Regions from separate parts of the Paenibacillus sp. FSL R10-2796 genome, predicted to be linked through region 1. Evidence: riboswitches for the same ligand, from Rfam matches in the RefSeq annotation. Region 1 holds a riboswitch; each other region holds the start of a gene.
What was found. A riboswitch is a leader RNA that binds a small molecule or an ion and turns the genes downstream of it on or off. The one in region 1 is predicted to bind cyclic di-AMP.
Positions count from the first base shown of each region.

Region 2: another riboswitch for cyclic di-AMP. It lies ahead of NST58_RS11870 (KamA family radical SAM protein); the one in region 1 lies ahead of NST58_RS00540 (C40 family peptidase).
Region 3: another riboswitch for cyclic di-AMP. It lies ahead of NST58_RS27350 (TrkH family potassium uptake protein); the one in region 1 lies ahead of NST58_RS00540 (C40 family peptidase).

Region 1 covers NZ_CP150178.1:105,600-115,923, reverse strand. The annotation lists gene NST58_RS00550 (hypothetical protein) at 1-742, shown strand, start outside; cyclic di-AMP (ydaO/yuaA leader) riboswitch at 961-1,099, shown strand; gene NST58_RS00545 (C40 family peptidase) at 1,157-1,585, shown strand; cyclic di-AMP (ydaO/yuaA leader) riboswitch at 1,948-2,090, shown strand; gene NST58_RS00540 (C40 family peptidase) at 2,135-2,587, shown strand; gene NST58_RS00535 (GNAT family N-acetyltransferase) at 2,777-3,262, shown strand; gene NST58_RS00530 (cytochrome c) at 3,390-3,746, shown strand; gene NST58_RS00525 (4a-hydroxytetrahydrobiopterin dehydratase) at 3,828-4,115, opposite strand; gene NST58_RS00520 (hypothetical protein) at 4,344-4,637, opposite strand; gene motA (flagellar motor stator protein MotA) at 4,844-5,644, shown strand; gene motB (flagellar motor protein MotB) at 5,628-6,443, shown strand; gene rluF (23S rRNA pseudouridine(2604) synthase RluF) at 6,556-7,257, opposite strand; gene NST58_RS00500 (sensor histidine kinase) at 7,247-9,574, opposite strand; gene tadA (tRNA adenosine(34) deaminase TadA) at 9,879-10,324, shown strand, end outside.
Region 2 covers NZ_CP150178.1:2,670,804-2,681,127, reverse strand. The annotation lists gene NST58_RS11895 (alpha-L-fucosidase) at 1-312, shown strand, start outside; gene NST58_RS11890 (mannitol-1-phosphate 5-dehydrogenase) at 406-1,611, opposite strand; gene NST58_RS11885 (HAD family hydrolase) at 1,654-2,316, opposite strand; gene NST58_RS11880 (ABC transporter substrate-binding protein) at 2,843-3,868, shown strand; gene NST58_RS11875 (AraC family transcriptional regulator) at 4,008-5,675, shown strand; cyclic di-AMP (ydaO/yuaA leader) riboswitch at 5,724-5,865, shown strand; gene NST58_RS11870 (KamA family radical SAM protein) at 6,005-7,174, shown strand; gene NST58_RS11865 (YafY family protein) at 7,317-8,228, shown strand; gene NST58_RS11860 (DinB family protein) at 8,313-8,828, shown strand; gene NST58_RS11855 (YdeI/OmpD-associated family protein) at 8,885-9,454, shown strand; gene NST58_RS11850 (hypothetical protein) at 9,605-9,835, opposite strand; gene NST58_RS11845 (hypothetical protein) at 9,941-10,132, opposite strand.
Region 3 covers NZ_CP150178.1:6,129,982-6,140,305, forward strand. The annotation lists gene NST58_RS27345 (TrkA family potassium uptake protein) at 1-331, opposite strand, end outside; gene NST58_RS27350 (TrkH family potassium uptake protein) at 345-1,703, opposite strand; cyclic di-AMP (ydaO/yuaA leader) riboswitch at 1,768-1,943, opposite strand; gene NST58_RS27355 (CPBP family intramembrane glutamic endopeptidase) at 2,264-3,940, shown strand; gene uvrC (excinuclease ABC subunit UvrC) at 4,029-5,981, opposite strand; gene trxA (thioredoxin) at 6,103-6,420, opposite strand; gene NST58_RS27370 (YqzM family protein) at 6,774-6,932, shown strand; gene dnaI (primosomal protein DnaI) at 7,357-8,313, opposite strand; gene NST58_RS27380 (helicase DnaB) at 8,332-9,870, opposite strand; gene NST58_RS27385 (YuiB family protein) at 10,111-10,324, opposite strand, start outside.

The DNA of each region.
Region 1 (10,324 bases):
CTACTTTATGTATGGTTTCATCCGATCTGCTATTATTCCAATTCTACTGCGCTATCCAGATAAAGACGCCGGCGGCAGCGGTATGGGCAGACTGTTGTATTATATCGAGGGACAGTTCAGCTTGAATACTGACCCTGCGATACGCACTTGGTTATGGATGCTTCTAGGACTTGTTGTCTTGCGACTTCTGCTTTCTCCTTTCATAAGGGCAGGATTGCTGCATGAGCTGCACCAGGAGCGAAAGGGCGAGCGCGGGCTGTTCTTTTTCCCCGGCATGAAGATCTATGGACTACCTGTCTTAGTCTTTAGCCTAATCGAATGGGTGCTGACCCTGCTGCCGCTTTACTGGCTTGCTCCAAAAATGTACGGGCTGTTCTTATCCTCTTTGTTTAACTACACTTTGTTACTTCATTTAGTACCATACGTATTGGCATGGCTTATATATATTTTTATCGTGCGCCTGTTTCTTCTATATATGCAGTTTGGTTACACCGGCGGTACAGGAATGTTCTCCTCACTGTTCATCTGCTTGCGGTCACTGATTCCTGCTATAGGTGTTTCCATTGTACTTGGTGCGGGAGGCTTGCTCTTACTGCTAGTGTGCGGACTGACGGGTCTGTTCTGTCCCGGCCTGCCGGCACTTATAATACGGCAAATCTCACCACTACCTTCTACGCTCTTAAAAATGTGGGGAATCTCTGCACAATATCATCTATGGCGTAGCAAAGCATTTCCACAATAAATTAACCTTATTTGACATAATAAAAAGGTCCCAATTCCTGTATTCAGGAGCTGGGACTTTTTCTCATTACGGATAACTTAAGAGTATTTGCAAAATCATAAAAGCTCTGTTACAATAAGTCCTGTGCTATTAGTAACAATTTTGTAATCAATTGAAACGATTCCTACATAACTAAATGTATTTATCGTAAGTGTAACTGTCGAAACGTCATTCTCTTGGTGCTTAACACGCCTAATTCCTTTGCACCGGGAAGTGGGGGAACCATATTTTGGGTGAATTGATCTCGCTTTACAGGGATCATAGGGAATCTTCTACCGAACCCTTAAGCTAACCTCGCAGGCCTTGGAAGGAGTACATCTTTTGAAAAGACATAATTTAAGAAAAAAATGCGTCGCTGCGGCGCTAGGACTTGTAATGGCATTATCTATTGGTGGAGGAAGCGCCTTTGCCGACTCTAAGATGGACACTGTAATCTCAAAGACTATTGGAGTTGCCTATAAAACCGGAGGTACAAGCACTGCCGGATTTGATTGCTCTGGATTTACAAAATATGTATTCAAGAATGTGGGTCTTACTTTACCTCGTACATCAAAAGCTCAATATAGCGTTGGAACTGCTGTATCCAAAAGCAATCTGCGTTCTGGTGATCTAGTGTTCTTTAACACACTTGGCAATGGAGTATCCCATGTCGGCATTTATGTTGGAAACGGAAAATTCGCACAATCGTCCTCTTCGCGTGGAGTGACCATCACTTCACTCAGTCAGACCTACTGGGCCAATCGTTATGTTGGCGCTAAAAGAGTAATGAGTACTTCAGCTTATCAAGCTGTAGCCTTCGATTGAAACCTTCCTCACAACTATAACCTCATAATTACAACTATATGAACCTGAATCTGATTATTCCCGTAATCAAATTCGGGTTTTTCTTTTTTCCATAATATATTTTTACACTAATAGAGCCCAATTGAAACACGTTTATTTGATAAAAATTGCAATTATATTAAAAATTAGGTCATTATTAACGCTTACATATGCCTTTCTACCGTAAAAATGCCAATTTTTCTGCATTAATATGTTAAAAACGATTGCCAAGCGGCTTTCTGTTTGTTACAATTAGCGCAGTGAGATTTTAGTAACATTTTTGTAATCATTAAGTTGTTATTTACAAAGGTTTTGTCATGTATTGATTACAAGCTAATCCTAATCAACAGTATGAGCCGAGTTTCCTAACTATTAGGAAAACGGGGGAACCAACTTTGGGTGAATTGACCTCCATTATATAGAGGGGTCATAGGGGACCTTCAACCGAACCCTTAAGCTAACCTCGTAGGCATTTGGAAGGGGTATACACTTTTGAAGAAGAAGTTAGCAGCAGCAGTACTAAGCTTTTCCATCATCCTCACCATCGGAGCAGGAAGCGCTTTCGCAGATTCCAAAATGGATAAAGTGATTGACAAGGCCATCGGTACTAAATACGTATCCGGCGGTATATCCACTAACGGATTTGATTGCTCCGGATTTACAATGTATGTGTTTGATAAGATTGGCATTAACCTTCCACACCAATCAGGTTCCCAATATCAAATGGGCACAGCAATCTCCCGTGATGATATAAGAGCCGGAGATCTTGTATTCTTCAATACAAGTGGCAAAGGTGTCTCACATGTCGGCATTTATGTCGGTGAAGGTAAGTTCGCACACGCTTCTACCTCACGCGGTGTTACGATTAGCTCTCTGAGTGATAGCTACTACGTGAAACGCTACGTTGGTGCCAAGCGCATTATGAGCACAGACGCTTATCAATCGGTTGCTGCTGAATCGGAAGACAATGATGATGTGCAATAAGTAACGTACATAGGCTCTTTTCCAAGGTAACTCTTGGAGGAGAGCTTGTTTTTTTGTCTTATTACTTATTTACCCCTCTCATAATTTGTAAAACATTCCTCTCATATAAAGTTTCTGAGTCGAACCTCCCCCATTTTGTATATAATTAGTAATATAGCAATGTCCTCGTGAAAGGAGATCGTTGACTTTATGATAAATCCCTCGGTAACTTTTCATGTTGTTCCTATGGAGGCAATTCACGGAGAAGCTATTTGTAAGTGGAGCTATACGCCCCCATATAATATTTATGGCTGGATGCCGTGGGAGCAGATGCAGGCTCTTGGCATCGAGTTTGGTGATCCGCAGCTCCGGGAGGAACAATATATCTCCATATTAAATGAACAAGAGGTTTTGTGCGGATTCGCACAGTTGTTCCCGATGGAAGGAGTCGTCCGTTTAGGAGTTGGGATGCGCCCCGATCTATGCGGCCATGGTTTAGGCAAACTATTCGTAGATGCCATCGTCCAGACAGCCTTGAGTCGTTATCCTGATCGAGAGATAGATCTAGAAGTCCTGACCTGGAACCAACGCGCCATTCGAACTTATCAAAAATGTGGATTTACGATTACAGATACGTATGAACGCCGCACACCTACAGGAGACAAACCTTTTTATTGCATGGTCTATGACAAATGATATTAAATACCAGATATTTCATAAGAATGATTGTATTCTCGTTCATTTTTTTGTCACAAACCCTATGATAACGCTTCACCATAAGCTATAATGTAGGGAGCAGCTTACATAGAAGGGACGAATTGGGATGCAGAAATGGATCATGAGCGGTTTGTTTTTTGCCGCCTGTGCCTTTGCGGTAGTACTCATGTTTACACTTCCGGGTAAAGAAGAGGTAGCGGAAGAAAATAAGCCCACGATGCCGGTAGTTCAACTGGACGCAGCAAAGGCAGAAGCAACCGTGAAAGCCAGCTGTATCACCTGTCACGGCGATCAGCTTCAAGGTGGAGTTGGACCAAGTCTTCAGAATGAAGGCGGCCAGCATGACGCTGAGGAAATCTACAGCATCGTCACCAAAGGACGTGGTCAAATGCCTTCCTTTAAAGAGAAGCTAGCCCCTGAAGAGATCGCCAACGTCGCACTCTGGCTCTCAGAGAAAAAGTAACCCATCAAGCAACTAAAAACGCCCGTGTATGAGATAGGTGACTATCTATGCACGGGCGTTTATTTTATGATTTTGGCTAAACTAATGATTTTTTTCAAAGGCTTCATTAAATTCATGCGCCGCTCGAAGATCTAGAGCCGTAATCCCATCTTCTTCATTAGATTCAAGTCGCAGGGTAACTGTTTTATAATCAATCGTAATATGTGGATGATGATCGAAGGCTTCTGAAATCGTGGCTACTTCATCAACGAACGCAATGCCCTTCATATATTGGCTGAACATATATTTTCGCACCATAACATTATTATCCAGCTTCCATCCCTCCAGCTTGGTGATCTCCTCACGCAGTTCCTCTTCCGTAAATAACAATTCGTTTCCTCCCTTACAAAAAATTGCAGTAAAGTGCGCAGTTCCCTTTACATGACTTAGGCGTTAAACAAAACATCCCTTAGCTTCTGAGGTCCAAGGGATGTGCCAGGATAAAGGCGATATTTTCGATTTAATGTATTCACAAATCCCAGCGATTATAACTCGGCTTTATCAATTTTAACACGGGCTACTAACTACGGGCAAATTACGTCCAGACGTCTCCTCTGCCTAAATCAAAACCACTGAAGCCAAATCCTCTTCGCCAACTAAAATATTAATGCGATGCGTGTCCTTATCGTAAATAATTACGCCGCTCCCCACTTCAATCATAGGTTCATTACCCAGCGCGAAGAAAAGATCCTCAGCCAATGCTTCCCATACCTCCAGCTTTGATTCTTGGGGTAGTTCCTGCCACTCGTCCGGATCCATCTCAAAAAATAAATATCCATCGGAAATTCGTCCGACGGCTTCGGTCAAATCTGTTAGAATTTCACCGTAATCTCTACCATGCTTTACACCCACGTATATCACTCCGTTTTCTTCACAGATGAATAATTACTTACCTTATCCATTATAGCCGAAAAAATGACTTCACAAAAAACCGAATGATGTCGATAAATAAGAATATACGTTAATTCGGTTTCGCACAGAGTGCCCTGCCGCTGTTTCAAGGATGATATACGCGGCATTGTCGGAACACATCTTAAATCTCACGGACGAGGTGCAAAATGGAAATTTCAACAATAATTGGTTTAATTTTTGGTTTGGTTGCTGTAATCTGGGGCATGATCCTCAAGCACGCTCCACTTCATGCTTTGGCCACACCTGCTGCTTACGTTATTATCTTGGTGGGTACGGCAGCGTCTATTTTCATGGCCTTTCCTTTCAACGAGGTCAAAAAGATTCCAAGTCTGTTCAAAATGATTTTTATCAAAAAGAAATTAATCAGTAAACCCGAATTAATCACTATGTTCATGGAATGGGCTTCTATCACACGGCGTGAAGGTCTGTTGGCTCTAGAATCAAAGGTCGATGAAATAGAAGATAACTTCCTCAGGAATGGCATGCGGATGATCATTGATGGAAATGATCAGGATTTTGTCCGCGATGTCCTCATGGAGGATATCCACGCCACAGAGGATAGACATAAAGCAGGAGCGCTCATTTTCTCACAGGCAGGTATGTATGCTCCTACCCTTGGGGTGCTCGGGGCGGTTATCGGCCTCATCGCCGCTCTGGCTGATATGAGTGATATGAACAAATTGGCTGCGGCAATCGGGGCTGCCTTCATCGCCACTTTGCTTGGTATCTTTACAGGTTACGTATTATGGCATCCTATTGCTAATAAACTGAAACGTCTCTCCAAACAAGAAATCGAAGTTCGAATGATGATGGTCGAAGGTCTTTTGTCCATACAGTCCGGTGTATCTACTATTGCCATCAATCAGAAGCTTGCTGTATTCCTAACACCTTCGCAACGCGTTAAGTTAAATGAGAAGGACGGTGGATCAGGTGAGCAAAAAGACTAGACACGAAGAGCATGAAGAACATGCCGATGAATCGTGGCTGTTACCTTATTCCGACCTCATGACTCTTCTGGTGGCTCTGTTCATCGTTATGTATTCTATGAGCGCAACGGATGCCAAGAAATTTGAAGAGATGAGTCAAGCCTTCAGTTCCGCACTTAATGGCGGTACAGGTATTCTTGAAGAGCGGGCAGCAATGCCTAGTAAAACTCAAGAAGATCTGGGGAAAAATGATAAGATGGGTAGCTCTACCTCCAAGAAAGCTGAAGAAGCAGAAATGGCAAAGCTACGACAAAAGGAACAAGAGGATTTAGAGAAGCTTAAGAAACAATTCGATCAATATATTAAGAGCAACGGTCTAACTGATCTGCTCAGTACGAAGCTTAATCAATCTCAGCTAATGATTACGATCAGTGATAACGCATTGTTCGCCTCTGGCCAAGCCATTGTTAAGGATGATTCGCGGCAATTAGCTAAATCCATCTCAACGATGCTGCAGCAATTCCCGGATTATGATGTAGTAGTGCAAGGGCACACCGACGATATTCCAATTTCTAATAGCAACTATTCATCCAACTGGGATCTGAGTGCGGATCGGGCACTTCAGTTTATGAAGATTTTGCTGCAGAACACGAATCTAAATCCGCGCAAATTTAGTGCGATTGGATACGGCGAGTATCATCCTATTTCGGATAATGACACAGCTACCGGTCGAAGCAAGAATCGCCGGGTAGAGGTTTCCATTATTCGCAAATATCAAGAATCCAAAGAGTTTACAGGGATTGTTCCCTCTGCTGAATAAGTGATGTCGTAAGGTAATAAAAAGAGCTGTCCAAAGGTCTTAGACCCCGGACAGCTCTTTTTTGTTGCGAGTACTACATTCTATATGGACCTGTAACATTGTAATAACATTCCTACAGTAATTCGTAGTTCAGCGTAGCTCCAAGCTCTTTCTTCTCATCAGCAGACAGCTCCCGCCATTCTCCCGTTTGCAATGCCCCCAGGCGAATATTCATAATCCGAATGCGTTGCAGCTTTCGAACCTCATAGCCAAAAGCGCTGCACATACGACGAATCTGGCGATTTTTGCCCTCTGTCAAAATAATACGGAAGACACGCTCCGTAATACGCGTGACCTCACAGGGCAGCGTCTTCTCACCTAATATTTTCACACCGCTCGACATGCCGGTAATAAATGAAGGCGTAATGGGTCTGTCCACGGTAACCACATATTCTTTTTCATGCCGGCCTTCCGCCCGCAAAATTTTATTAACGATATCACCATCATTAGTAAGCAAGATTAATCCTTCCGAATCCTTATCGAGACGACCAATCGGGAATATACGCTCATGATGACCTACAAAATCGACAATATTCCCCTTGATATGCTGTTCTGTGGTTGATGTAATCCCAACCGGCTTGTTTAGAGCAATGTAGACCGTCTGGCTCGAGGTTTCAAGCGCTATACCATCTATTCGCACATCATCGCCCGGAACAGCCTGACTGCCCAGCACAGCAGGCTCTCCGTTGATCGTAACTCTGCCGGCATCCACAAGCTTGTCTGCTTCTCGGCGTGAACAGTACCCTGTCTCACTGATGAATTTATTAATTCTCACGTTGTTCTTCACTCCGTTCATCCTTAATGTTGAGCCAAGGTGTAACCCCTCCAGCTGCAGGCAGCTTAATCATAACGGTTGTCCCCCGGCCAACTTCACTTTGTATTTCCAAATGACCCTTATGAGCCTGAATAATACGCTGGCTAATCATTAACCCAAGACCAGTCCCCGATTCCTTATTCGTGAAGAACGGTTCACCCAGCTTAGGCAGCACGTCCTCTGGAATCCCTTCACCCTGATCTTTAATTACAATAAAGACGCAATCCACAGAGTTCCAAAGTTCCATCGAAATGACGCCACCCTCGGGCATAGCCTCAATTGCATTTTTAACAATATTAATAAATACCTGCTTCAGCTGGTTCTCTTCACAATGTACAGTAGCAGGTTGTTCAGAGAATTTCGTACTAAATTGAATATCATGTAGATGAGCCAGACTATCCAATAGAGAAACTACATCACCTAATATGTAGCGAAGATCTTTCTCCTGAAAATGAACGGCTTGTGGCTTAGCCAGAATTAAAAATTCACTGACGATAAGATTAATCCGCTCCAGCTCGGATAACATCAGCTCTATATGAAGCGGAACCAAGAGCTCCTTCTCCTGTTGAAGCTGTAGAAATCCTTTTAATGTGGTAAGAGGATTACGAATCTCATGAGCTACTCCTGCGGCCAATTGGCCGACTGTAGTTAGTTTCTCAGAGCGTCTAAGCAGCTCCTCCATTCGATTGCGTTCCGTCATATCACGAGAAACGTGAATAAAGGAATGGGGATAACCCTCTTCATCTCGAATTATCGAGGTACTAACGCTAACTTCAACTAATGATCCGTCCCGTTTAAGTCTCACTGTCTCGATCGGCGGCAGAACTGCACCATTTCTTAACGCGTCAAGCCGCTCTTCCTCTTGCTTAAGCGCTGTCGCGGGTACAAGATATGGCATATTGCCTATCACTTCTGTTGCACTCCATCCGTACAGCTCCTCAAAGGCTCTGTTAGTGCTAGTGATTCGTCCCTCCATATCCAACGTATGAATCGCATCCGACGTACCGTTAATTACGGATTCCAAATGCTCCTTAACCGCCCGGTTCTCTTCCAGCGTCTGCTTAAGACGATTGGTGCGTTGCATAAGATGAGAAGTCATAGCGTTAATCCGCAAGGCTAATTGACCTAGCTCATCACGAGAGGTTACGCTTAATGGAGGTTCGAACTTACCTCGCGCTACATCATTGACTTTAGCAAGTATAGCCTGAATTGGACGGGTAACAAAACCTGAAAGTATGTAACTACATAGCAAAAATAATGCCAGCAACAACAGAGACGTAGTCAAATAATTGGTTAATTGTTCATGAACTACGGATGAAATCACAGAATAATCCAAAACTACACCGATTACATAAGGTTCCATTTTAGCAGTCTGGATAGGAATGAAGCTTTTGAGTACTCTTTTCCCATGTACTCTCGTCTCCAGTGTAACTGGCTTCTGCTTCTGCTGAGCTAATAGAATGGCCGCTTTATCTTGCTCCACATTACCATAAGTATAGGTACCGAACTTAATTGGGCGGTTGCCAAGTTTCTTTTTAAATGCATCGCTTCCATCGCCCGCCATACTCGCTAAACCAAATGTTGTTGGATTAAATCCTGTAAGCTCTAAAATCCCAGGATTAACTTCTTTGGTTCGCTCTACAATTTGATCGGGATTGGTGATTTTGACATATTCACTAGCCGCAGTATTGAGAATAACAGGATTAATGATGTAGTTGCTTGCTTCATCATGATAATAACCCCACTTCTCAATGAAATCGGGATTGTAGGTTGAATATTCAAATGGGCCTGACCAAAAATGATCCAATGCCTGACCTTGCCCCACAGTGACTTCCTGATTATCAAATAACTCCAAAAGGGCAAGGTACCAGTACCCCCAACCTTGAGTGGACATTCCAATATCAATAGGATTTGATGCCCTTGTCACCACGATATCATTATCAGTCTTTACCAGAATTGAAATATTAGACACGCCCAACTTGGAAGTTAGAGCCTTTAGTTGAGCGTTGGTTATATTCTTATAATCCGGACCCAATTCCTTAGAGGCAAAAATGGCAGCCATTCTTAAGTTATGCGCAATTTGATATTCTACATAGTTAGAGCTATAGTTACTTTGTTCTACAGAAACAGCCATTTGCATAGCGGTGATCTGCATATTATTTACGTTTTCATTTCTTAGATTATTCTGAGCGGCATAAAGGTTAAATGTCAGGTTCAATGCTAAAATTAGCAGTACCGCTCCAAAAATAATAGCAGATAGTTTTGTCTTTATGGACAAACTGTTATTCACCTCTTATCCACTGGTAAATCCTTGCGGAGCCTATAATAAACATCATACCTTTTGCCCCCTCATTTGAAAAGGACATTTAAAACAAGCCTATTAATTCACGAAATATTGAAATTCAAAAGGTGTTTCTCTACAATATATAAGAAACCATCCACATCTTATGCACATATAAACAAATTATTAAAGTCCGATGTGTACAAAAATGTGTATAAGTAGGCTGTTATCCACAGAGTTATGCACATTTTGTTAAGAACGAATATTTGTTCGTTGTACAATGGTTACAGAAGAAGGGAAGATGATCTTGAATATTAAAGCCAATGAATCGCCAGAAGATATACAAGCGGTTCATGAATATTGGATGAGGCAGGCGATCGCAGAAGCACGTAAAGCTGAGGCATTAGGTGAGGTTCCTATTGGCGCTGTCATTGTTCGACATGGTGAAATTATAGGACGTGGATACAATTTACGAGAAACGACAATGGATTCGACAGCCCATGCAGAGATGGTAGCCATTCGCGAGGCCAGCAATGTCATGAATTCTTGGCGTCTGCTGGATTGCCAGCTGTACGTCACCCTAGAACCTTGTCCGATGTGTGCAGGAGCAATAGTGCAGTCCAGAGTGCCTCTCACGGTATATGGAACGCCTGACCCTAAAGCTGGATGTGCCGGGACCCTCATGAACTTGCTTGAAGAGCCGCGATTTAATCATAGAACTGAGGTAATACAGGATGTTTTACAAGA
Region 2 (10,324 bases), 2.6 Mb from region 1:
GAAGGCCCTACAGAGATCGTTGAAGGTCAGTTTACAGATGGGATCACGAAAATTTTCACTAATGAAGATATCCGCTTTACGGTAAAAGGCAGTTATCTTTACGCTACTGTTCTTGTCTATCCAAACAACGGTATAGTGCAAATCAAATCCCTTAAAGAAAACGCTGCGCACTTCCATGGGATGATTAAACAGATCAAAATCTTAGGTTTTGAGGAACAACCTGCATGGGAAAGAACCGATGAAGCCTTGGTTATAAAAACGACCTCGGTTCGCAGTGATACTCCGGTTGTTCTGCGGATTGAATTGGATTAGGGACACTTACAGAACTTCGTAACCTATAAAAAGAGTGTTCTTGCCCATCCAGCAGAGAACACTCTTTTATAGTTTTATAACCATCGTTTTATATTAAAAGTAGGGTACCCTGACGTTTACTGTCTTCATTCTAGTCCTATGAGGATATCTCGCGCGTAATTTGTTGGACTCCAAAATAATGCGACCATGAAGCGGATGCTCCGTGGGGATTTTTAGTTGTGCAGCAATGACTTCACTTAGCCCGTGGTTTCGGATGTCCGCTTGAAGCTGTAAGGCTTCTGGATCTTTTTCATGATCAAAATAAAGTGCAGAAGCAATAGCTGAGACTAAATGTGAGGTCTCAAAACCAAGTTCATGAGCAAGCATTGCCGGTTTTACGAGCCGATCATTAGGTGAAAGCTTGCGAAGCGGCGAGCGGGCGACACGTGTAATTTTATCGTTAAAGTTGGGGTTAGTGAATCTCTCCATCATCTTTTCTATATACCGGTCATGTTCTATGGGCTTGAAGCCATATAAATGCACCAATAAGGCCCCTGTTTCCTTAAGCACCCCGTGAACACGAACTCTGATTTCGGGATCAGACATCGCTTCTTGAATGCTAGTATAACCTTCCAGGTATCCAAAATAGGCTGCACTGCAATGACCTGTATTCACAGTATATAGCTTCCGTTCGAGGTATGGCGCCAGCGAATCCACATAATGGACGCCTTTAATTTCATTGTAATTACCAATCATTCCACTGCGGGGAATAACCCACTCACTGAAGGGTTCAACGAGGATTTCAAGTGAATCTGTATTTTTCTGCATAGGTACAATCCGGTCCACCATCGCATTGGGAAAAGCGACATTGCGGTCGGCAAGTTCCTTGAAGGATTGCTTCATATGCCGATAAACTGATTTTTTCAACTTCTGACTGCTTCCAATCCCATTCTCACAGGCAATGATATGAAGAGGGTTGAGATTTCTGCTATTTTCAAGCCTTCGTTCGATGCCCTGCGCAATGGTCTCAGCAATATCTTTTAAAGCGGATATTCCGACGGCAGTTGTCACAATTTCAGCTTCTGCTATAGCTCTAGTAACGTCCTCAGTATCATTCAGATTGATTGCAGTAACATTATCAACAATAAAGCTGTCCCGGTTCTTGTTAGCTAGGGTGACAGGATATTGCCCACGTTTTTGCAATTGGGCAATTTTACTCTTATTTCTTCCGACGAAACAAACATTGTAACCGGAGTCCGACAACATAGGCCCAATAAAACCTCTGCCAATATTACCTGCTCCAAAATGTACGGCTCTCAATTTGGTATCCCCCTTTAATTTGAACTTAGTTTCTCGGTTTCTCTATACGAAGCAACGTTGAGTAACTACATGATCAAATTCAAGAAGACTTAGATTATCAATTTTATGGTGCTGCTTATCGAATTCAAGAAAATTAGTAATTTCGTTAGGCGTCACAATGCAACGGATGCCAGCTGCTGCCGCTGCCTTAGATCCATTCGGTGAATCCTCGATAGCAACCGCCTCATCAGCTGTGATTCCAAGACAAGCTAACGTTTGGTTATATAGCTCGGGATCTGGTTTCACTTTTGCCACATGGTCGGCAGTCCGAACACATTCGAAATACTCGCGAATACCCAATTGATTCAGATATTTTTCCACCCATTCCAGTGAAGAACTTGAGGCCAGCCCTACGCGCAGTCCAGCTGCTTTGGCGGAATCAAGATAATGCTGAATGCCTGGTCGTATTGTTTCAAGCTCCATAAGTTTGCTGTGTCTCTGTTTAACAGCCTTACTGAACTCTTCTTTGTCAATCGCTAGCTTAAGATCAGTCATTAAATATTCATAAGGATTAAAACTGTTCAAGCTCGTGCCGATGCAGGTGGAATATTGTTCAAGCGTCAGATCCACTCCATATTCTGCATAAGCCTCGTTAAATGCGGTGTACCAAGCAGTCTCCGTGTCGATAATCGTTCCGTCAAAATCAAAAATAATTCCTTTGATCACAATCAACCATCTCCCTCGTATTATGTTTGGTTAGAATATCTTACGCAAAACCTTCTGCATATTCTACAAAAAGCTATTTCGGCTTGCGTTTGACTATAAAAACCATAACAAAGCCCTTCTACTGACGTCAAGCACGGTAGATAACATGCCACGTAATGATAACGATTACAATCAATGTGGACAAACCTGGATTTTTTCATCACCTGAACTTCTTAATACATAACAGTAATCAGATTCAAAAAAACACCACAATCCTATGTGCTTCAAGGGATTCCTTTGCCAAGTTTATTATGAAGACAAGCTCCCTCTCTTTCTCTCGATTGCTGTTATTTAGAGTATTTTTCCAAGCAGCTAAAAATAATTCAAAATAATTTTAAACACATCCTTTTTACTTGATTGTACAAATCAAATTACGGGGTTATTTTTTGTCCATTGAGTAAAAAGAGGCTTTAATTTATGATATATTTTAATCGAGAATGATTATCATTATTGGTGGTCGTTACATATAATAGGGAGGCAATAAGATATGAACAAGGTACGACAGTCCTTCGCTGTGGTATGTGTACTATTTTTGCTGAGTACATTGCTACTGGCGTGCGGAAACTCAAAGGAACAATCCTCTGCCAATAGTACGGTGAACAAAACCGGGAACTCTTCCGCTGCAACCGCGGTACCTTCAGCAGAACCCTCAGATAGCAGTACAGATGAAGCAGCAGCGACTACCCGCTCCTATACAGATTACATAGGGCATACTGTAGAGATTCCGGTGAATCCGCAGCGAATTATCTATTCTGGAGAAACTTATGGCGATTTGCTCGCACTTGGTGTGCAGGCGGTAGGTTATCCTCTTTCTATGGGTGAAGGCCAGGTTTTTGAAGATCAATTACAAGGTGTGGAGGATGTAGGCTTCCCTATCAATCTGGAAAAAACATTGGAGCTTCAGCCTGACCTGATCATCTATGCGGGCACAGATGAAGCTGATTTCGAACAGCTCTCCAAAATTGCACCCACTATAATATTTGATACCTTTGCCCCACTCCAGGAACGTATGCTGGACATTGGTGGAATTGTTGGGAAAACGACTGAAGCAGAAGCATGGCTTGCGCAGTATAAAACCGCTGAAGAGAACATGTGGAAGCAATTGAAATCCGCAGGCATGAAAGAGGGCGAAACGGCTGCGGTCTTCACTTATTATCCAGGAGACAGACTGTTTATAATGGCTGCAACCGGACTTTCCCAGGTACTCTATGGGGAGAATGGCTTCAAGGCAACTCCAGCTATTCAAACGATCCTTGATGAAGGTAAAGGGTTCCAGGAAGTATCCATGGAAGTCCTGAAAGAATATGCCGGAGACCGGATATTCCTCTTGACTCCAGTGGCAGAAGAAGCAAAACAATCCACAGAGAATCTATTAAAGAGCCCTATCTGGAAGAGCCTTCCTGCCGTCAAGAACGGATATGTCTATACACAAGACATCATGAAGACTTCAAGTGATGCGACAACAAGAGAATGGCTGCTTGGCGAAATTCCACAGCTATTGAATATGAATTAACCTTCTGTGATGAAGAGTTTAACACAAGGCTGATAAAAAACTGCAAGAAGCATGTCAACAGCTGTTGATATGCTTCTTTTTTTTATATACAATGAATTCATTGATAATCATTCTCACCAAATGAACGGAGGCTGAACCCATGCTGCATACATCATCGTCCTGCCCCCCACTCCACTCTCTGCTATTTCAGCTAAACGAGGCCGAACTGATGATTCAAGCTGCCGATTCAAGCTCTATAACGCGTACAACCCAGGACTATACCCTTCTCATATTTACTGGAGGGAACGGACAATTGAACCTCGATGATCAAAGCGTGATACTAAGTACGGATAAATGTTATCTACTATCTCCTGGAATCTCCTATAGTACGGACAACCAGGAGCTGACGTTGTATTATTACCTCATCACCTTTACAGCAATTTATACAACCGAGGATCCTAAACGATATTCTGGAGAGCTGCTTTCCGGCAGACGGGAGTTAATTGTGCACCCGTTCACCAAGGTAATCCGACTAGTCGAAGACCTGCTCATGAACAGGAATAACACCGATGATGTACAACAATTCAAGCGACAATTAAAATTCCAAGAATTGCTGCTGCTACTTTTTGAGCATAATTACCCTTCCAAACACCTGCCAAGTCCTACGGAATCCGTAGAAAAGACCATAACATTCATTCAGGAGCATTATACAGAGAGTATCACCGTGAAGCAGTTAGCTGAACTGGCGGGAATATCAATCTGGCAATATACACCGATCTTTCAGCAGCTTACGGGTAAAAAGCCGCTTGAATACCTGACGGATCTGCGCATTAATCATTCCAAACGATTCCTGCAGGAATCGACTGAACCACTGCGGGAAATCGCCAGACTGGTCGGCTTCTCGGACGAATACTATTTTAGCCGCCGCTTTCGGCAAAAAACCGGAGTTACACCCGGACAATATGCACATCAGAAAGGTCGTAAGCTTACCGTCAAGGATTGGACGGGTCATGAGGTGGAGATTCCAGAGCGAGCGAAACGTATTGTCTATCATGGCGAAACACTTGGCGACCTTCTCGCGTTAGGCGTAAAGCCTATCGGTGGAGATGAAGCGTTCGCCCGGAACAGCGTCTATAAACATCGGCTTAAGAAGCTCGCCAACGTCGGGTTTCCACTGGACCCGCAGTTGACCGCTTCCCTAAACCCAGATTTGATCATTTTGGCAAATAGTGATGAAAGAGCCTACAGAGCAGTTTCTGGTATCGCTCCGACACTCACCTTTGATTCATTTGCATCTCTCGACAAACGAATGCGGACACTAGGCAGTTGGCTAGGTAAACAGCGCGAAGCCGAAGCATGGCTGGAGTCATTCACAATCAAAAACGCTGCCATGTGGCAGCAGCTTTACACGACAACCCTCCAAGTTGGAGAAACCGCCTCTGCTTTGGTCTATGATCATGGAGATCATCTGTATGCTATGGGAATGTCCGGATTCTCCACTGCGCTTTATGCCCCATGTGGTTTACAACCGACCGAAGAGATCCAGGCCATATTGGACGAAGAGTTAGGGTTCGCCGAAGTTGATCCAACACGACTGCCTGCCTACGCCGGAGATCATATCTTCATGCTCATTCCGGAACGCAAAGACTCGCGAGCTGCGATGGAACGATTACTAGACAGTTCACTTTGGAACAATCTCCCGGCAGTACGTCAGGGACATGTTTATCTGCTCGACGGAAGCAAATGGAACTCTAGTGATGCGTTAACCCGGGAGAAGCTGCTAACGCTGTTGCCTAAACTACTCGGCGGAAGTAGCGCTAACAATTGAAAGTGAATCTAGGATTCTCTTTTGACTTATCAAAACTTGATAGGGTATACTTTATCTACGCTTAATTTCCAACTTTTACAGTTGAAAAGCGGGGGAACCAGTTAATTGGGGCGAATCATTGAGCATTAGAATGTAGGGTACCATCTTACCCGAGTCCGTCAGCTAACCTCGTCAGCAGTGGATGGGTCTGCTTTCCATGTTATTTACATAACCAGAGACCCTTGCTAAGGGTCTCTTTTCGTGCTTTTTTGGACCCTGCTGGCAGTAGATTGGCCTTTGACACTAAGGCTCCCTCATTTCTCACACTACGAGACAAAGGAGAGATGTACGTGCAAAAGGTAAAGTACTTCACGGATATTAACAAAATAGCTATGTTGTCTGAGCTGGAAAAAGAGAATCTGAAAGAAATTACGGACAAATTTGTTTTTCGTGTAAATGACTACTATCTGTCTTTAATTAACTGGGATGATCCAAATGATCCCATCCGTAAGCTGGTTATTCCTAACGAAGGTGAACTGCTGGAGTATGGGCGCTGGGACGCCTCCGATGAGGACACGAATTATGTGGTACCTGGTTGTCAGCACAAGTATAGAACCACTGCACTACTGATTGTATCCGAGGTCTGCGGGGCTTATTGCCGCTACTGTTTCCGTAAGCGTCTTTTCCGAAATGACGTGAAAGAGGCGATGGCTGATGTCTCTCCGGGCTTGGAGTATATCGCAAATAATCCGGAGATTAACAACGTACTTCTTACGGGCGGGGACAGTTTAATTCTCTCCACACCGAAGCTAAGATCCATTATTGAAAATCTAAGAAGCATTGAGCATGTTAAGATCATTAGACTGGGTTCCAAAATTCCCGTATTTAATCCGATGCGGATCTCTGAAGACGAAGAACTGCTGGAGCTGATTCGTACTTACTCTACCGAAGACAAACGAATCTATGTTATGGCGCACATCAATCATCCTCGTGAAATCACACCTGAAGCCAAAAAAGCATTTAAAGCTCTCCACAACGCAGGGGCAATTGTCGTAAATCAGACCCCCATCCTCAAAGGCATCAACGATGATCCCGTTATTTTAGGGGAACTACTGGACCGGCTTTCATGGGCTGGCGTTACACCCTACTACTTCTTTGTGAACCGGCCCGTAGCCGGAAACCGGGATTTCGTATTACCGCTCGAGCAAGTCTATCAAATTGTAGAAGAAGCCAAAGCCAGAACCTCAGGACTTGGCAAAAGAGTACGCTTATCCATGAGCCACACCTCAGGAAAAATAGAAATTCTCGCCATTGATAACGGAAAAGCCTATCTCAAATACCATCAATCCAGAGATCAGGAATACGGAAAGTTTATGATTCTAGATTGTCCAAAGGACGCCGAATGGTTCGATGACCTGCCTGGGAATGAGCAATATTGGACCCCACCTGTGAAAAAAAACGATGCTATTATTTCTGTTAATGATTTATCAGGCGAGCCTGCGGATTTAATCTGTAAATAGATTAATCAACTCTGTCAGACTCTGTCATAGGATATTTCTTCATCACCAACAACAAAACTCCTCCCGCCCAAAATTAGCCCGAAAAAATCTATGATATAATCACGCTGTAACACGAAATGGACTAATGGGTGGGAATGCACACATGAAATTGGAACGATTGATTTCTATGATCTATAAACTATTGAACCACGAAGTTTTATCTGCCTCCAAGCTGGCTGAAGAGTTTCAGGTTTCCCAGCGAACAATCTATAGGGATATCGATGTGATTTGTGCCGCTGGCATCCCGGTCGTATCGTATCAGGGTACTAAAGGTGGATATGGCATCATGGACGGATATAAAATGGATAAAAGCCTGCTCCGTTCGTATGATGTCACTTCTCTGATTACTGTACTTAACAGTCTTTCTTCCGTGTTTGAAGATGAGCATACGCAAGGAACCATTGAACGGCTGCAAACGATTGGAACGGAGCCACAGACCTCTAGTCTCGCGGTGGATCTTGAAACCCGGCGTACGGATCCTGACGCACTTCCTCTTTTACGTGCGGCTATTGCGGAACGAAATGTTGTCCGTTTTGATTACATCAGTGTAAAAAATGAACGTACAACCCGTGAAATGGAACCAGTAAAGCTTCATTTTAAATATAGCAACTGGTACATCTATGGTTATTGCCGGGCTCGGCAGGACTATCGGGAGTTCCGACTTTCCCGGATGCTGAATTTGTTCCTGACGCAGGATACCTTTCATTCGCAACATGAGGTACCCAAAGAGGCCGGCTGTTCAAACAGGGCAGATCAGGTGGAGGAAATAGTGATCCGGGTAGGCACTGAGGCTTTGGCAGAAGCTTTGGATCAGTTTCATCAAGTCGACAAGGAATTTCATTCCGATAAAAGCATGACGATGCGAATTCCTGTGTATAAGCCATTGGAAGCACGTTGGCTTTGGTCCATTCTGCTGAGTTTTGGCAGCGGCGCCGAAGTCCTCGAACCCCCTGCATTGCGAGGTATTTTAAAAGAGCAGCTTCAAAACACACTCAAACTTTATGAAGAAGTATGACAGTCTGATGTCATACTTCTTCTTTTATATTAACTACAGTAACAAAAAAACAAATCCATGACCATTCAAAAGGAGAATGTACTAATGACAAATTATCCAGTAGAAATGTTTAAATACCACACATGGGCAAACCAAACTATCCTGGGGAGAATCAAGGAACTCCCGCCTTCTGTGCTAAGTCAAGAAGTGAACAGCTCATTTCCCACCATCGCTCATGCCCTTAGCCATATCTATGCGGTTGATACGATGTGGTATCTTGTATTAACAGGCACTGCCATGCCAGAGGCTTTTCAACAAAGTATCCCGCTAAATTTGAGCATTCTAGATTCTGTGGATGAATACGTAAATATCTTTGCCCAGCTATCAGAACAATACAAAGCATGGTTACACAACCAATCCGATTTGGAGCAAACCATTCTGCTTGACAATCCATTCGCCGGAATCCGCCAAACACGCCTATCAGAAATTGTGTTGCAAGTCGCCAATCACGGGACTTATCATAGAGGCAATGTATCTACTATGTTACGGCAGTTAGGCCATGCTTCCACCATGAATGACTATGCTCTTTTTTGGTATCAGGTTCCTGCGGAAGCTATTTAATCTCGGATGGGCAAGACGCTCCACTCCATACCTAGAAAGGAAATTGTATTTTAATTATGGAGATTAAAAATCTAATTACAGTAAAAACGAGAGAAGATTTAAGAGTTTGGCTGCAGGAGAATTCTAAGACTGAAAAATCTTGTTGGGTACTCGTTAGTATGACGCCAAACCCAGAAACGTTGCTATATTTGGACGTAGTTGAGGAATGTTTGTGTTTTGGATGGATCGATGGAGTGAAAAAGAAAATTTCGGAAACGGAGCTGGCGCAAAGACTCTCTCCCCGAAGCAAAAGAAGCTCTTGGACTGAATTGAATAAAGAGCGTGTCCGCCGCCTCGAAAAGCTGGGGTTAATGAGTGCTGAAGGAAAACGGGTACTTCCTGATATGAACCCTGATTCTTTTATAGTAGATAAGATTATAGAGCAACGGCTAAAAGAGGACAGGCAAGTATATGAGAATTTCACGGCCTTTCCAGCCCTTTATAAGAGAGTTCGGATCGACACGATCCAAAGCAATAAACATCAGCCAGATTTATTTAAGAGTAAATTAGACAAATTCATAGCAAACACTAAAGAAAATAAAATGTACGGGCAATGGCATGATAATGGACGTCTGCTAGATTATTAAGCTGCGCTAGATGCACGATCTCCTGCTGAGGCTTTCGGACCCCAATGACGCTATTTACTAATTTATCGCCTTTTCAGCAACTCATCGGACTCCAGCGCAGCTATTCCTTAGAAAGGGGCTCTTATACGGTGATTTTTCCGCCATTAGGAGCTATGCGGTCCGATAATACTCCAAATGGCGGATTTTCCTGCTTATAAGGTCCGCTGAGTCCGATACCGCTGAAGTATGATCATTTGCTCGGTCTATTACTACTGTTACTACTACTGCTACTGCTACTGCTACTGCTACTGCTACTGCTACTGCTACTGCTACTGCTACTGCTACTGCTACTGCTACTGCTATTGCTACTGCTACTGCTACTGCTACTGCTACTGCTACCATGATCTCCTGCTGAGGCTTTCGGACTCCAATGACGCTATTTACTAATTTGTCGCCTTTTCAGCAACTTATCGGACCCCAGTGCAGCTATTCCTTAGAAATGGGCTCTTATACAGTGATTTTTCCGCCATTAGGAGCTATGCGGTCCGATAATACTCCAAATGGCGGATTTTCCTGCTTATAAGGTCTGCTGAGTCCGATACGCCGAAGAATGATCATTCGCTGGACTCCTGAGTCCGACACCGCCGAAGTATGATCATTCGCCGGGTCTACTGCTACCACTACTGCTACTGATACCATGATCTCCTGCTGAGGCTTTCGGACTCCAATGACGCTATTTACTAATTTATCGCCTTTTCAGCAACTTATCGGACCCCAGTGCAGCTATTCCTTAGAAACTGGCTCTTATACGGTGATTTTCCCTCCAATAGGAGCTATGCGGTCCGATAATACTCCAAATGGCGGATTTTCCTGCTTATAACGTCTGCTGAG
Region 3 (10,324 bases), 1.3 Mb from region 1:
ACAGTGCGCGGCCATGAAGGATAGAGATTGCCTTAGCCACCACTTGCTTGACTCCAATCTCCTTCAACAAAATGGCCGCCAGAATGCTTCTCTCCATATTGTCACCAATCGCAACAATCCCACAATCAAAGTTCCGTACACCAAGCGAGCGCATAATTCCCTCATCTGTAGCATCTGCTACTACCGTATGCGTCAGCTGATCGCTCATTTCCTCCACGCGTTCTTCATGGTGGTCAATGCCGAGCACCTCGTAGCCCATTTCCATCAGCTCAAGCGCCAGGCTTGAACCGAAGCGACCTAAGCCGATTACTACAAATTGCTGTGCTTTCATTTCTAATTAACTCCTATCCAATAATTATTTTACCTTCCGGATACTTATACAGTGGTTTACCCTGTTTGGGACCGAGTGCATACGCTAAGGTTAGTGGACCTAGCCGACCTGCAAACATCGTCAGACAGAGTAGAATCTTACCGATCGCTGACAGTTCCGGAGTTAGCCCCATAGTCAGTCCTACCGTAGCAAAGGCGGAGGTCGTCTCAAACAAGATTGCCAAGAAATTACTGTCTTCAGTTGTGGAGAGTATCATCGACACAGAGGCAATTAACAACAAAGCCAGCAGCGTGATCGTTAATGCCTTGTAGATGCGCTCTTGAGCCAGCCGATAACGGAACAACACAACATCTTCCCGTCCACGCAGCATAGCAATTACAGCACCAATCATCATCGTAAAGGTTGTTGTCTTAATCCCCCCGCCCGTTGAGCCCGGAGAAGCACCAATAAACATAAGAATCACTATGAAAAATTGTGTAGCCTGCCGAAGTCCAGCAATATCTACTGTGTTCGCGCCAGCCGTACGGGGAGACACGGATTGAAAGAAGGCCGATAATATTTTACCGCCGAAATTCAGTGAACCCAGGGTACGAGTGTTAGTAAACTCAAATATAAAAATAACCAAAGCTCCGATCAGAATCAGCCCTGTGCTGGTGGACAGGACAACTTTACTATGTAGAGACAGCCTGCGGGTTACCCGAAACTCCACCAGATCTGACATTACAATAAAACCAATCCCGCCGGAGACAATCAGAAACATCACAATAATATTCACAAGCGGATCATATACATAATCAGTTAAACTGCGAAAATCCCCAAAAATATCGAACCCCGCATTATTAAACATAGACACCGCATGAAATATGCCATAATAAATCGCTTTTCCCAACGGCATATCAAAAGCCCAGCGAATAGACAGCAGCACAGCGGCACAGCCTTCTATGACAAGAGAATATATGAGGACTCTCCGGATCAGTCGCACAATTCCTTCCATAGAGCCTTGATTCATGGCTTCCTGTAGGATTAGCCTGTCCCGCAAAGATATTTTACGCTTTAACACCAGTGAAAATAGAGTGGCCATGGTCATAAAACCTAAGCCGCCGATCTGGATCAGAATCATAATTACGGTTTTCCCAAAAATGGTGAACGAAGTTCCGGTATCCAGCACAACAAGCCCTGTAACACAGGTTGCCGACGTTGAAGTAAATAATGCATCAATAAATTCCACGGAATTCCCGCTTGTGCTTGAGATGGGCAGCATAAGCAGCAAGGCCCCTATCAGAATGATCGATGCAAAACCAAGCACCAGTATCTGCGGCGGCGAGAGCTTCAGAAACTTAAATTCAGAAATCCTGCGAAACTGTGAAGCCACTTTGCTCACCTTCTTATCAAAAATTCCAACAAAAAAAGCACTGGAAAACCAATGCTGACTTGGTTCCTGCAGTAAATTAGCCTACGAGGTTAGCTGTCGGATTCGGACTGTGCAGGCTGCCCTATTCGTTCCCAGAACGAAATTCACCCCTGATGAAAGTGCCATTTATCGTGTACACTCCACTTTTCATCACTTCTTATGGTTCCCCCGTTTTCACCAGAAATTCGGCTACTATACAATTGCATACAAATTATATACGTTATTTAGTGAATTCACAAAGACACAATTAATGCTCATTCACATGAAAAAATGCGGTTTAAAGAGACTGCATCAAAAGGAGTGCCTTTTCTCATCACTTTTCCGTGTTTTCCCTGCAATTACACCGATTCTCATCATTCGTGCAGAAATGAACACGATAAAATTCATGGTATAAATTCACATGACTATTCTATACTATCTCTATTACCCATAAAAAGAACATATAATGTTTTTTGTAACCAACCAGGCACTAATACTATAATGGAACATAACATTGTCAGTACATAACAAGGAGGCGTTACATGAATCCCGTCGGCCAGCCCTTACAGCAACGTGCCCTCTCCAAGAGGCTCATCATCTCGGGCATTATCGGTCTTATTCTATTTATTATGTTTCAGATTTCCCCTTCACTGCTTAGTAGCCCTACAGGTGAAGATACCACCGTCATTAGCAAGGCAGAAGCCCGTGACCAAGCCATATTATTCGCAGAACAAAAGCTCAACTACACCGAAGCACCAAACGATCAATGGAATGTACTTTACCAGACGGACTCTTCCTTTTATGGTTATATGTCTCGCGAGAAGCTTGTGGAGGACTACACCAAGAAAAAATTGGATCAAAAATATCCTTTTGATGTCTTTCGGGCAACGCTTACTCCTTCAGCGGAGCAAGAGCCGCAAATCATCGTTGACCTCAATATGTATACCGGTAAGATTGTCGCTTTCTCAAAGGCTGCAAAAGTTGTCTCCGATGAGGGGCCAGGCATTGCTTCCGTTGGTGCAAAAGAGGACAAGGGAGCTGACCTCACTCTAGCGCAGAAGGAGAATCTTGCTCGTCCTTGGCTTCAGGAATGGGAAGTAAATCCTGCCAAGCTACAAATTGAATCGAATACAGGAAGCCATGGGCTAGTATATACGGATAGTACTGTTCAGGTCGGCGAATCCTTATTGCACTATTATTTTGATTTCAGTGGAGAGCAGGTATCCACCTTTAATGCCGGATTCACTGCACCAGCTTGGCATACCTCCTACGTACAAGGACAGACCTCTTTAGCGGAAAAGCTAACATTATTCGGTTACGGTATACCCACACTGATTTTAGGAATTCTGGCACTCGTCTACAGTATTCTTAGAAGAGAGCATACTTCCTTTAAACGTGGAGTATTCCTAAGCTCAGCCTATTTTGTAATCATGATGATCAGCACCTATAATATGCTGCCTGAATCTACGGGTGAAGGGCTAGAAGCACAGATTACCTCTGTCATTATGTTTATCATTTATGCTTTGTACAGCCTGCTGATGTCCTCCTTGCTCTACTTCTCTTTAGTGGGCGGCAATGGCTTATGGCGAAAAGAGGAAGGCATGAACCCTTGGCCCCGCGCCAAAGAGCCCGGCTATGGACAATATGTGTTGGACAGTATCCGGGCTGGTTACATCTGGGCTTTCGTTCTGCTAGGGGTGCAGACGGTTATGTTCATCATATTATCGTTTACCTTGCACAATTGGTCTACTACAGACGCCACCCAATCTCCTTATAACATGAGATATGCTTGGCTTCTGCCTATCGTCGCATGGCTCGCTGGTTTATCTGAGGAAGCCATTTATCGCTTTTTCGGAATTCCTATGCTGAAAAAGGTGTTCCGGAACACTTTTATCGCTTGCTTGATCACCACGCTGGTTTGGGCGTTTGGCCATACGTTATATCCGATCTATCCCATCAGCTCCCGTCCCATTGAGCTGACTGTAATCGGGCTGCTGTTCAGCTATATTTTCCTTCGTTACGGGTTTATTGCTGTCATGTTCAGCCATGTCGTGTTTGACAGCATCCTGATGGGCGCTACGCTGATCTTTATGAAGGAGAGCGTAAATGTAGGCGCGGGTATCTTCGCGATTATTATGCCGTTCATAGTCGCTTACATCGTCTATCGATTTAATCCACCACAGAAGCCTAAGCCGGTGGAGCCTTCTTCTTTGATTTAAACTAATGTGAAGACGTAATAAAATTAAAAAAGGGCATCAAAGCAGCTTTAGTCGCTGCTTTGATACCCTTTTTCTTTTGTCACCATTGCTATGAGGTTGGCTCTTCATCCTTGAGCGCATCAAGAATTTGTTTTGCCAGCTTTTCTCCAATAGAAAGTGTACGGAAATCATCCACGGAGGCTTCTTTAATTTTCTTAAGCGACCCGAAATGCTTTAGCAGCGCTTTACGGCGCTTCTCACCTATACCAGGTATAGAGTCCAGCTTGGAGGTAACCATGGACTTCCCGCGCTGTTCACGGTGGAAGGTAATCGCGAACCTATGGACCTCATCCTGAATCCGCTGCAAAAGGTAAAATTCCTGACTGTCCCGGGCTAGCGCGACAGGCTCTGGCGGATCTCCAACTAAAAGCTGAGCCGTCTTATGCTTATCATCCTTAACAAGGCCGCAGACCGGAATGAATAATCCCAGCTCATTCTCCAGAATATCAATCGCAGAGGAGATTTGCCCTTTCCCTCCATCGACCACGATAAGATCCGGTATCGGAAGATTCTCCTTCAATACCCGTTCATATCGCCGCCGAATGACCTCGCGCATCGTTCCATAATCATCCGCACCCACTACCGTACGAACCTTATATTTACGGTACTCTTTTCGTGCAGGCTTACCATCAATGAAGACAACCATCGCTGAGACCGGATTAGTCCCCTGAATGTTCGAGTTATCGAACGCCTCAATACGGCTCAAGCGTTCAAGCCCCAAGCTCTCGCCTAAGCTGATCGCTGCTCCAGAGGTACGCTCTTCATCCCGTTCAATCAGCCGGAATTTCTCGTCGATAGCCACTCTTGCATTTTGGCAAGCCATGCCAACCATCTGCTTCTTAAGACCGCGTTGTGGCACAAGCACCTTAATGCCCAGCCACTCCTGCAGAATGGAGGCGCCGCCAGCGGCATCCACGATCCCAGCTGCCGCAGCTTCCTCCGCCGCCGTCGCACGTGCCTCAGCCTCTTCAGCCGATTCAGGAGTATCTTCACCCTGTTGTAAATCCGCTTCTGCTGGAGCAGCTATGGCGATCTCGGGTTTAGTCTCTTTATTAGCCAGAGATTCCTCATCGAGCACATCCGGCAGCAGGATCTCCTGCGGCAAAGCGGGATTATCACTATAATACTGCGTCACATAAGACATAAAGTCACTGTAGGCTTCACCATAGAACGGGAACACGGAGGAATGGCGCTGAATCATCTTCCCTTGTCTCATGTACAGAATCTGTACACACATCCATCCCTTGTCTACAGCATAACCAAATACGTCCCGGTCCTTAGTATCTGTAGTGTTGATCTTCTGCTTCTCCATCAATACATCGATATGGATAATCTGATCCCGCAGTTCCTTCGCCCGCTCAAAATATAATTCCTCAGCAGCTTCCTGCATTTTTTGCTGTAAATCCTTTTTAACCGCCTCATGACCTCCGCCTAGAAAAGCAGCGATGTCCTGCGTAATCTGCTCATACTCGGATTTCTGAACCTCCTTCTCACACGGTGCCAAACACTGGCCCATGTGATAGTAAAGACAGACCTCCTTTGGCATCACGCCGCATTTACGAAGCGGGTACATACGATCTAGGAGCTTTTTTGTCTGCTGAGCAGCATAAGCATTAGGATAAGGGCCAAAATATTTTGCTTTATCTTTAATCACCCGGCGTGTAACCTCAAGGCGCGGGTGAGTTTCATTCGTTATTTTTATATAAGGAAACGTCTTGTCGTCTTTTAGAAGCACATTATAACGCGGCATATGTTTCTTAATCAGATTACACTCTAGAATGAGCGCTTCCATGTTACTGGACGTAACGATATATTCAAAATCAGCAATATTAGCGACAAGCCGCTGCGTTTTACCATTATGACTGCCTGTAAAATAAGACCGCACCCGATTCTTGAGTACCTTCGCTTTGCCCACATAAATAATAGTGCCTTCCTGATTCTTCATCAGATAGCAGCCAGGCAGATCGGGTAGTAGTGCCAGTTTATTGCGGATATTGTCCAAAATGATCCCCTCCAGCTAAATTGGACCCATGATTAGTTGGCATTCAGCACACAAAACGCCTCCGGAATGAACCGAAGGCGCTGAGTGGCAGGGCCGAGGCCCGAACAGTAGCATCTATCAATTATTGATGTTTTGCTACGATATTTTTCAGGGATTCTTTGGAGTTCAGTCCCACAACTTTATCTACCGGTTGACCATCTTTGAAGAAGATCAGAGTTGGGATACTCATAACACCAAAACGGGAAGCCGTTTCCGGATTCTCATCCACATTCAATTTTGCAATTTTCACGTCGTCTCCGAGCTCTGTGGACAATTCATCCAAGATTGGAGCGAGCATTTTACAAGGACCACACCAAGGAGCCCAGAAGTCTACTACTACAGTACCTTGACCTTCCACTTCGTTACTGAAGGATTGGTCAGACACGTTCACGATAGCCATGATATTGTTCCTCCTTTAAGTTTTGCGAAGCATTACGCACATCTTAAGCCAAAGCTTAGTTCATGGAAGCTGCTCCGAAATATGAGTTAATAAATTGTTTCATGTAATATGATAACCAAATTACCACTTACCGACACATTACAAGTATAACATATCTTTATGGGATATGTGAAATATCACTCGCAATTATATTGCCTTCAATGTATTTTTTTTGCGTACTCTTTTCTTTACAACCTCCCCAGCATTTCGGTATACTTAAAGAAAGCGCATTAATTGTCAATGACTTATTTCATAAACTAATGTCAATTTGCATCTAATAATATGGGGCTTGTCCCTGTAAGGAGGCAGAAACTATGGATGTTAACGCGCAAGTACGGGACCCACGAGAACATATCAACGAAGAACCCCGCAATGATCTTGGGGATTTGATGACCGGATTTTTCGGAATGACCACGTTTATGACGGTTGTCTTTTTCGGAATGGTCATCCTTAAGTTCATTCTCTCGGAATAAAGGAATCTTCGCACAATAAAAAGAAGCTGTCTCAAAAGTAGTGAATGCTACTTATGGGGCGGCTTCTTTTTTTAGAATAATGAGGGAAAACCTCCCTGATTATAACCGATATTTGCTATAAATGAACGAAATCAGGGAATTCCTCCCTAATAATCGGGAGAATATCTGTTTTCGCTGACGAATCAGTTCATTTTTAGGGAGATATTCCCTAATTATCGATCAGATTCAGTATGCCCGCCAGATGCTGCAACCCGAAAGTGTGTTTGAACAAGTGAAAAACAATCAGGACTTAAGGCGATCCTGCTTCGTAGCAGGGAAAAAGCGGCGTTTGAGTTCGAATAACCAAAAAAAACGAAGAGCAGCGATCCTCTAATAAAAGAGGAATCACTGCTCTTTTGAATTTTACATTATGAATATTCCAGGCTTATCTATTGGCCCCTCTTTGATTCTCCCCATGCAGTGGAAGAACATCCACAAAAGGAGCAATGCGATCCATTAGTCGTTGGCCTTTATAGACCTCTTCACCATCTTTGCTCGTAAAGCTAAGATGTTTCTCCAAGCCATCCAACGGATAATTCGAGGTGTAGAAGGTTGGTTTGCGGTTCATCCGATAATTCAAGATCGCCCCAAGTACATGATCACGAGCCCAAGGATTCAAATTTTCCGCACCAATGTCATCAAAAATAAGTAAATCGCAGTTTTTCATCGTATCAACAGTTTCCTTCATCTTCTGGCCATCCATCATGATCGATTTCAAGTCCTCTATAAAGTCTGGCATGTATACGATCACTCCGGTATATCCAGCAACAGCAAGCTCATGCAGTAAATAACACATCAAAAAAGTTTTGCCTGTTCCGAAAGAGCCATGTAAATAAATGCCGCGTGAAGTCAGGCCTTCCTCTTTAACATTCGTGATATAATCAAATATTTTATTCACAGCCGAGACCCGGCGCGGGTCTTTGCCCATAATATCTATCTCATCATAACCGCCGTTAAGTACACGCTCGTCCACATAAAAACTACGAATACGTTTGCGGATGTTATCCTGATTATCTTGTGCCACTTTAAGTCGGCATGCCGTCTTGCGTTCATATAGATCCACTGAACCATTCACAGTTTCTACCGTTAGTTTACTATAATGGCCAGGAAAATCATTTGGACACTTCTCTAGTCCTGGGCAGTTCGCACAGTTTCGGCTTTCCTCTACATATTGATACAGGCGACTCATATGAAGCCGCAGTCGTGATTCGTCCAGTTCAGGATGTTCGGACTGTAATGCCTTCACAAGTGGATGATTGAATAACCCCTGTTCAAGATCGCGTTGACGCTGCCGTAGAGTTGGATTGTTGATCGAACGAAGTACATCGCCCATTGACTCCATTGTTCCACCTCTCTTTCATTAAGGCGTTTGCGATACGCCTTTTTTCTTACTGGCTTTAATTTCTGCTGCTTTCTTCATCATCGCCGCGAATTCCTCTTCCGATACTGTTCCGGCACTTCCATCATCCAGCACAATCGGAATTTCCGGTTTATTGGATCGGCCTGAATTTTTGGCATAAGAACGTGATCGTGTTCCTCCAGCCGTATTAGCCGTTGTCCCCTTGCCCTTCACTTTGGACTGATCTCTAATATATCTTACAGCCTTCTCGTAGGTGTTCACTTGTTTAACCAGCATATTGGAGGCGATAGCCTCTACAAAATTGCGGTTCATCCGCTGTTCTCCACCCGAGGCTACCATAGTCATTAAATAATGAATGAGTACATTAATTACTTCACCGCTCAGCTTATAGTTCAGATCTATTTTCTCGAACATATCCATCAGATGGCTGGGCACTGCACCCGGGAAAAAGGTTTGTAGCAGTCTCGTATAAGGTTCGTTCCGCAGCATCATATTATATTGGTGAATGTCACATTTGGACAAAAATTGTGGCGGTACTTCTACATAATACTCCATCTCAACAGATTGCTCTGGTGGTGCTATAGAATCATCATTCTCTTCGGTCGCACTGGACCGGATAGAAACAACTTTCGCAGCTGCAATTTCACGTTTTTCCTGTCGTTTCATATCTTGCCTGAAATGTTGGCTCGCTTTATATTGCAACGCATCCAGCATGACCTCGCCCTCCGGTGAGAACACTCCATCCTCATCCAGCAAACGACATAAATCCTGCGGACTCAGTTCGTATTTATGAGCAACATAGTTAATTACACCCATTTGAGTATGGTCAAAGCGCAGTTTTTCTACATGAGCCCGATTCACAGACTCCCGTGGAAAACGCAAAATAATGTCACTGTATCCGATTGCCTGCTCTCCGGATTCAAGCGTGCCGGGCTGTCGAACAGAGGCTACCTCTGCCAAAGCTTGCTCCAGCTCATAATCAATGACATGTGTATTAAGTTGAAAAATATCATAAAAAGGCACGGAAATATTCTCTTTGCCTATAGATCTGCGACTCCACTCTTCCGGTTCGCGATTCCAGAACTGTTCCCGTAAGGACAGCACAGCAAATTTGCCAATCTTATCACGTAACAGCAAGGTTAAATGCTGAGTGGCAAAAAAGTCGGCTGGCGATAGCGGCGGCATTAGCTCATATTCATATAAATAATCATCTGTTTCCGGCACATAGATTCGACAGGTCTGCAACAGACCCACTGCTTCTAACCGGGAGGCCTGATCAATTAAATATTTGCGGCCTTTCTCATTGGGTTCAACACCCAAAGTCATAAATAGCCTGCGCTGTTGCTCCACTCCAGAATAGCCAATGCTATCTGCTGGCACATGTTCAACCAGCAAGCGATAGAAACTGATTGCAAAGGCTCCTACCATAGGTTGATATACAGAGCTAAGCATACGTCCATCTATAACACTAAGACCAAATTCGCGGGAAACGCAGTACCGATGATGTTCGGTGAAATGATGTAAGTTACTCATCCGCATCTACGGATACCCCCTTGTTTACACGAATTCATACAGGATTCTATTCTATCACAAATTAACATAGCGAAAATGTAAATAAAATCCCAATTTCGACTCTTTTCGCAATATAATCAACTTCTTCTTACGAATATCTACCTCTATTAAACAAGAAGAAACGGCTTCGCCGTCCTCTAAAGAGGAAGGTATCCCGTTTCTCGCAGAAATATAAGACTGATTCATAACATAGGCTCTTTCAAATCTTTAAAACATCTTGTAACCGCCAAAGCGCAGCTTTTGAATGGTCCATCCACTAAGTATAGCACCTGCAAGACCAGCGACACCTGTAAGATAATCAACAAAGTGGAAACTGGAGAGATGCTCCCAGAGCGACATCGCGTTTCTATCCCAAATAGAATAGATTACGACGGGTAGAATAATAAGTACGAATAGATAAGCGGGAAACCAGGTTGTCTTC